2 regions of the Shewanella sp. SM20 genome follow, and region 1 is predicted to be linked to the other one. Evidence: riboswitches for the same ligand, from Rfam matches in the RefSeq annotation. Region 1 holds a riboswitch; the other holds the start of a gene.
The links. A riboswitch is a leader RNA that binds a small molecule or an ion and turns the genes downstream of it on or off. The one in region 1 is predicted to bind cyclic di-GMP.

Region 2: linked by a shared signal. The riboswitch ahead of L5M18_RS12245 (glycosyl hydrolase family 18 protein) and the one ahead of gbpA (N-acetylglucosamine-binding protein GbpA) in region 1 are both predicted to bind cyclic di-GMP.

What each region holds. Positions count from the first base shown of each region.
Region 1 is NZ_JAKKRK010000003.1:133,465-137,684, forward strand. Features, by position in the region: gene gbpA (N-acetylglucosamine-binding protein GbpA) at 521-1,966, opposite strand; cyclic di-GMP riboswitch class I at 2,090-2,189, opposite strand; gene L5M18_RS02525 (TMEM165/GDT1 family protein) at 2,600-3,154, shown strand; gene katB (catalase KatB) at 3,322-4,220, opposite strand, start outside.
Region 2 is NZ_JAKKRK010000026.1:13,847-18,066, reverse strand. Features, by position in the region: gene L5M18_RS12245 (glycosyl hydrolase family 18 protein) at 1-1,565, opposite strand, end outside; cyclic di-GMP riboswitch class I at 1,679-1,767, opposite strand; gene L5M18_RS12240 (ROK family protein) at 2,119-2,904, opposite strand; gene L5M18_RS12235 (aminopeptidase P family protein) at 3,298-4,220, shown strand, end outside.

The sequences.
Region 1 (4,220 bases):
ATTTTATTTGAGTAAGATTTGAACCGATAAAGCCTTGCGTCTTAAATCGAAATAAGCGACACATCACTTAAAGCATCCAATCAGATCTCGACCTAGCAGATCAATTGGCCCCAATAGCTTTTGAATGTTTCAACCCAGTAGCCATTGAGGCTAACTAAATCGATTATTGAAAAATGGCATGACTTTCAATTGTGATAGCCCAAATTAATGTACCGATATAAGCATCGATTAAATAGATAGTTTGGGACATTAACAGAGCCAAACCCAGTGGGCAAGCCAGTTGTGAACAAAGAAGGGTAGCAAACGGTACGGTAACAACTTAATAGTGCTGTGATAAACGAAAATATACAAGCCAACAAAATCGCTACCTTTGTTGAGAATACCTGTAATCTTGTATTAGGCTCGAATCAAAATAAAGCCGGTCTTTTTCCATCCGATGCAGACAAAAAGGGCTTAAACACACGGATATGTTTAAGCCCAATGATACCTTTTTGAAGCTAGGTTAGCTCAAAAAGTTAATTTACAGCTCAGTCCACGCCATAGCCCAAGAAGCGCCAACACCTGGCTCAAATCCTGTGGCAGAAGCCGACCACTGCACGCAATAGCCGCTATAAGGGAATGGCTTACATTGATACACTTTGCCATTTTTAGGCTGTAACACTGTAGTACCTGCAACGTAACCTTTCACGCCTGCTGGGAATACAAAATCAGCTTCTGGTGCAGGAGCTTGATCCTTTAAGAAGAGATCAAAGTTCTGCTGAATAACATCACCTTGTTTAGGCTCAGCTTTTACCTGCAAATGATAATGCCCAGCTTTAGGCTCAACGACGTCTAACACTAAGCTCGCGCTGGTATTGTTAACAGTTTGGCTCACAAAACCTGACGCGGTGCCATCATGGCTAAACAAATACGCTGACACTAGCATCTCAGCGTTACTGGTTACATCAAAGCTGACCTTCGCCGCACCATCGATAATTTGATAATCGTCAGCAAGTGAAGTGACTTCTAAGCTGTTGCCCGGAGCAGGAGCTAAATCAAATCCGACTTCGACACGCTCAATACCTGAGTTTTTCGCTGTAAAAATGTCATTTTTGCCATACACAGGCTCAATCACACCCGATGCATTTTTTTGTCCCGCTTTTAACTGGGACTGCTGAGCATTAATCGCACTTGCTAATAGGAAAGGCCAATTTTGTTTATCACCTTGAGTCGCATCGCTAATGGTAATGACTGTTTGCTTAGCCGTTTGCTCACCATTGGCGTCAAACACCCGGGTCATCACTTTATCGCCTGCTTTTAGATTGAGTGACGGATTGATATCCCCCACATCTTGCCATTCACTCGGCACAACAGGACCCGAGCCCAAGTTCACATCGATAGCATTGTAGAAACTATTCGTCGTATCTCCCACTTCCCACACGGCCAAGATCACTTGATAACCACTGCGACCTTCTGGCACGTAACAGTCATGGGTCACTAACTTAGGCGGCTGTTCCATGCCACCATCAACTACGCAAAAGGGAGCTAAGTCAAAGCTCGTTCGGCTCAAAGCTTGGTTTGGGTTCCAATCTTGGCGAGTTAAATAGTAACGCCAATTACGGGTGACATGATTTGCTGTGAACTGCCAACTGAATTTATTCCAGCCCGCTTTAATATCCGTCTTTGCCCAACGGCTCGGGCTTTGTTCATCCAAAGGTGAAAAAGCACCATTGCCAGCACTCGCCAGTTTGCCATCAGCAGGACCTGATTCAGGAAAACCCGATGGCCCCTCAACACTTTGTGGCTCCCATTGCACCGCACCACAATTGGCATTTTTACCTGTTTTACAGGCATATGAACGCGATTCAGGTGCCACAACATAACCGTGCGCCTGCGCAGAGATACTCACAAACGCATTCGTCGCCATTACTGCCGCGGCCAATAAACTCAATTTAGAAATAGGGGAAAAAACAGTAGGATTTGCCACTTTAATGCACTCCATTGATTGCCTATCATCCTAAACATAATGATAGGCTTAGATATAAAAGTGGTATTTGGGCAAACAACAGCATTAAACAGCAGTCGTTTATCTTTCACAGAAATCGAATTCTGCGGCAACTCCGCTATCTTAGTTCACTAAAAAATCCATTTACAACCTTAGACCGGAAGCTTTGCGTCCTAACTTTTCAATTAGTTTGCCAAATACAGTCGTTATCATTGAGTCACTACGAGTTAACAGTATGTAACCAAGTAGAAATGACTTGGCTAAATTAGCAACAAAAGACAACGTTGTCAAAAAATAATTCATTTATATTCATTAGGTTACAGAATGTGAATCGGTATTTTTCTGACACCCGTCAAACATTTATCAGTACCTACTGTTATAAACTCGTGCTTGAAACTAAATCTTACCTAGGTATAATGCCCACCTCGCTTCGGGGGAGTAGCTAACTGGATTTCGAGCCATCGTCATCTAGGGTGAACATCAACATACTTGGCAACATGCCATGGTGTTCACAGCAAATCATAGATTTGCCCAGCAAGACCTGAGCACAATGACTGCACCTAGGGGTGGACGGTTTATTGTGCTTATGTCATAACCACCCCTAAAGGATCACACTTGGAAGCCCTACTTGCCTCAACCTTTACGGTTGCTATCGCCGAAATTGGTGATAAAACTCAATTACTTGCACTAATCCTCGCCGCAAGATTTAAAAATAAAACCGCCATTATTTTAGGTATTTTGCTGTCGACATTATTTAACCATTTTGCCGCAGCTTGGATTGGCCAATGGGCGATTAACTGGGTAAGCCCAGATCTGGCACGTTATTTAGTGGCTGCGTCCTTCTTTGCAATCGCTCTTTGGGTGTTAATCCCCGATAAAGTCGATGCAGAAGAGAGCCGTTTCTATAAAATGGGCCCCTTTCTCGCCACCTTTATCCTGTTTTTTATCGCCGAAATGGGGGATAAAACACAAATCGCAACTGTGGTATTAGCCGCAAAATACGATTCATTAACTATGGTGGTTGCAGGCACAACCTTAGGCATGCTGCTTGCTAACGTACCCGTAGTAATCGCAGGCCACTTCAGCGCCGAAAAATTACCTATGTTGTGGATACACCGTGGCTGCGCCGTATTGTTCGCACTCTTAGGCGTAGCAACACTACTGTTCTAGATCATTGATCATTGATCATTGATCATTGATCATTGATCATTGATCATTGATCATTGATCATTGATCATATTCAAGTATGGAAACAAAAAGGCCAGTGATAAACATCACTGGCCTTTCTACTTACAACGGCTTTAATAGAATAAAAAGTGTCGACTTAGAAATGCAATTTATAACCCTAATGCCAGTTTAATACGTTGTCCGTAATCCGCATCGGCTTGAGTAAAATGCGCCACCATACGTTGCTGCACATCTAAACTCGCTTGACTTAATGAACCCGAAATTGTTGCCACTAGGCGCGCTTTCTCAGCTTCAGAGAAGATGCGATACAAATTACCCGCTTGGGTATAATCGTCTTGGTTATAACGACTATAACGCGCCGCTTCACCTTCTAAACGCAATGGTGGTTCGCTAAAGTTTACTGGCTCAACCAAGGCATCAGCAGTGCTGTTCGGGCCATAGTTTGCCGAAGCATCAGCACCAGTTTGGCTGCCATGGTAAGGGCATTGTGTGCCCGCCATCGCACCTGCACGTTGATGGTGATTTGCCTTAGCGGCATGCGGGCAATTCACTGGCAATTGGTTGTAGTTAGCACCAATGCGGTAACGCTGCGCATCGGCGTAGGCAAATAAACGTGCTTGTAACATCTTGTCTGGTGAAGCCCCGACGCCTGGGACCAAATTACTAGGTGCTAATGCCACTTGCTCAACTTCAGCAAAGTAGTTTTGTGGCAGACGATTCAGCTCTAATACACCAATCTCAATTAATGGATAGTCGCTATGCGGCCAAACCTTAGTTAAATCAAATGGATTGATATGGTAAGTATTGGCATCTGCCTCAGGCATAATCTGCACATTAACCGTCCAACGCGGGAAGTTACCATCAGTAATCGCAACCACCATATCGCGCTGCGATGAATCGGGATCAATCCCTTTTAATTTATCAGCCTGTTCATTGGTTAAGTTGACCACGCCTTGCTGCGATTTAAAGTGGAACTTCACCCAGAAACGCTCGCCCTTGGCATTCCACAGCGAGAAAGTGTGTGAACCATAACCGTGCATTTGACGGT
Region 2 (4,220 bases), on a different contig from region 1:
CGAGCATCATCGAAAGTAATTAAATCGCCAGTAGATGCCTTGAACAAAGATGGCGCCTCGGCCGTTTCGTCATAGCTGTAAGTCCAACCGCTTCCCATGTAGTCATTCGCTATCTGACGATAATCTACCACACCAGCTTCCCAAGTACCTTTTACTTTGCCCGTTGCCGTCCCCGTGAAAGGATTATTACCACTGTAGCCATTGACACCTGTCCAGCCGCGGCCATACATAGCGGCACCGACCACAATTTTCCCAGGGGTCACGCCTTGGCCTAACAGCGCATTAACGCCATTAGCTGTGGTGTAACGGGTATTGGGATCCCAACTCGCTTCATACAGATTGGTTTGATGGCCGAGTTCAGTATTAGTCCAACCACCATTAAAGTCGTAACTCATCAAGAAGATGTAATCCATGTACTGCTGAGCAGCCTGATAATCGACTTTTTGAATTTTATCGTCACCAGCGCTAATCGCTGAGGTCAGCTCATAGGTACGACCCGTTTCGGCGCTTAGTTCATCAAGCATCGCCCGCAGTTCACGCATCAGAGTCACATAGGTTTCACCGTCATTGGCATTACCTAAATTTGGGTTAGCGCCATTCCCCCCTGGAAATTCCCAGTCGATATCTACGCCATCGAAGAATTTCCAGGTCTGTAGAAACTCTTTCACCGAAGCGACAAAGATATCGCGCTTTGCTTTATCACCGAAGAAAAAGAAGGGATCCGAGAGGGTCCAACCACCAACCGAAGGTAAAATCTTCAAATCTGGATGTGCTTGCTTAAGTGCCATCAATTGACCAAAGTTACCTTTGTAAGGATCTGAATGCTCACTCACTCCCGCCTGCGGTATTTGAATCGCCGCCCAAGGATCGTGAATCGCAACTTTAAAATCACCACGACCACTACAGGCACGTTGCAACGCTTCGAAACTGCCTTCGATTTCTTTCAAGCTATCATTGATTCCATCACCACCACAAATTGGGGTAAAGCCATATAAAATATGGGTTAAGTTTTGCGCAGGTATCTTATCGACCGGAAATTTACGGCCGTATACGCCCCATTCGACAAAGTAACCTCCCACCACTTTGCCTGATTTATTCGCATAGGGACGGTTGTTTTCTTTTAGGGGAGCATTGAGTGGTACTAAATGGCTGCCGTCGGTATCAGCCACGAGGATTTGTTTAGCATCACTCGCCGTACAGCCATCGCTGTTACACAGTTGTACTTGCATCTGATAACGGCCGCCCTTGTTCACCTTAAAGTTAGCGGTTCCCGACGCGCCAGATGGGCCTTCCCAAACTACATTGCCGTTGAGTAACACTTGGGCTCTATTGCCCACATCGCCACTCCAAAGGTTCCAACTGACGGAGACATCGGCGGCATCTTTCACCGTAACTAATTGATTGTAAGCAGTAGCCGCTTGATTCACTTCAATAATAGCGAACTTAGTTTCGCCCCAACCTAAAGTCGGTTTACCGGGCGCCGCTGCAAAAACGCTGGCACTCACGGTAGATGCCAGTGCTGATGCCACTAGCAAGGCTGATGTTGAAATTTGAGTCTTGAACATGAGATATCCCTATTGAATTTTTATATGAATCAATAAGGCAAACAAAGCGTAGACAGGAAACAGCACTCTCTTAAAACCATGCAAAACGACTGACAACTGCACGAAGAAAAACCTGTGGTATCCCCGCTATCATAGGTACAGACGAACCCTTAGACCGGAGGCTTTGCGTCCCAGTTTTTCAACTGGTTTGCCTTTTACACACAATGACAACGTTGTCATTGCAAATATCAGCATAAGCGTAAGCGCAATAAAATTGCAACAAAATATTATCAACTGTGTTATTGGCAAGAATCGTAAATAGAACTAGTCATCTGATAAGAAAGGAATTATGCAAATTAAACTATCGCTAATATTTACTTTGGGTAATGAGGATTATCTAAATACTTTAAAAATAAAAAAACAGGACTCGATATGCCAAAGACATCATAAGTCCTGCTTTATATTTCACAATTTACGTCGCTTATGCAGCTAAAACTCAATCACTAAACATTCATGGCGCAAACCATTGTCGAGCAACATTTATTATCTTTATGCGCGGGGTTATTTATGATCCTTATGCACGAGGATAGTCCCTTGCGAGCATCACAGATAAACCGCGGCAAACCAAGGTTTCCATATCATCGACACGATTGATTTTCATCTCAGCTAAGGGCGCGCTCAATGCCATTTGCTTTAAGCTTTCGAGGCAGCCTTTGTAGTAAGGAGCGCTATTCATCATACCGCCAGCAAGCCAAATTCGATTGGGATTAAATAAATTAACCGCCCACGCTAATCCCATGCCGAGATAACTGCCCGCGCGATATAAATCATCCTGAGTGGAGATTTTGCGGCTGCGCACTGAATCGCCACTGGCCAGTTGCTCTAAACTAAACTCGCCAGATTCTGTCATCACGCGACAAGGCCCCAACTCCCCCGCCACGCCCGTCGCTCCCGTAAAGACTTGTCCATTAAAGGCAATAGACATACCGATCCCAGTGCCGCACATGACCAATAACTCACAGGCATATTTGGCATCACAAGTCGCTTGCATACCCGCATCGATATCGTTGCAGATAAACTTAAGCTCACCCTGGGTTTTGACTGTATCGAAGCTCAATCCATTGAGTCCAGGTAAAGATTTACAAGAAACCAAACGATTATTTTGTACCAGTCCAGGTACGGCAATAGCTAATTGGTAATGCTGTAAATCATAATCACGTTCAAACGCCGCGATTTGATTATTTAACTCTTCAATTTTAAAACCTTCACCTGTGGGGATTTTATATTGTTCTGTATGTCCCGCGAGCTGAAGTTCGAACAGGGCTTTGGTACCGCCCACATCTATTGTTAGTATTTGCATCGCTTACTCCACTGATACATGTGCCCCACTCTGACCCCGAGTAGAGATGGCAAATGTTAGCATAGGGTCCAAATGTTAGCGATTGAATAAAACTTAAGTTGCTAATTTTTAAGGAACAAGTCCTAATTAAAACATGACCAACCTTTTATTTAATTCACTTTTCATGCTCAAAATCACATAAATAAATTAACAACAAACCCCATAACCTCAAGCGTCTTACCTGCACAAATTCACGATTGTATACAAAATCCTTTATTCGCTACCCTTGCATCTAGCGCGCTAGACTTGCGATAATCCGAGCCGGTTAAAACTCAAATCAACATAAACCTACTCATCCTTAGGCGATCTTCGCCTACCGACTCGCATAGCATGCCAGTCTCTATTGGAGCCCATATGTCACAATCAATCGCTAACCGTCTCGGTGCTATTCGTAACGAATTAACATCTGCGAATCTCGATGCTTTTATTATTCCCCGTGCCGACGAATATCTGGGCGAATATGTGCCAGCACATAACGAACGTTTGTACTGGGCAACCAACTTTACCGGTTCGGCGGGTATGGCTATCGTATTGAAAGATAAAGCCGCAATATTTACCGATGGCCGCTATACGGTTCAAGTTCGTTTACAAGTCGATGCCACATTTTTCAGTTATGAAAGCCTAACCGATACACCACAAATTGAGTGGTTATGTGACACGCTACCAGCAGGGTCTCGCGTTGGTTTCGATGCGCGCTTACACACCTTAGCTTGGTATGAAAATGCCAAAGCAACCTTAAATAAATCCCAAATCGAATTAGTTGCAGTTGAACAAAACCCCATCGATTTGTATTGGCAGAATCGGCCAGCACAGTCGAACGCTCCTATCACTTTGTTTAGCAACGAGAGTGCTGGTAAAACCAGCCTGCAAAAACGCATTGAAATTGGTGCATTAGTAAAAAAAGCCGGTGGTGATGTCGCCTTAATCGCCGCCTTAGATTCTTTCTGCTGGCTACTCAACATTCGCGGCAATGATGTACCGCGACTACCAGTTGTACTCGGCAGTGCTCTGCTCCACGCCAATGGCGATATGCAGCTCTTCACCGATTTAAGCAAACTCCCAGGGGGCATTGAGGAGCATGTTGGTGCTGGCGTCAGCTTTAAAAGCGAGGCATCTCTTGCAGATACACTCGCCAGCATGCAGGACGTAAAACTGCTGGCCGATCCGAACTCTGCTAACGCTTGGGCACAAAACATTGCCCGTGAGGCAGGAGCAAAATTAATTGCCGGAATCGATCCAGTCGCTTTACCTAAAGCGCAGAAAAACGCCGCAGAACT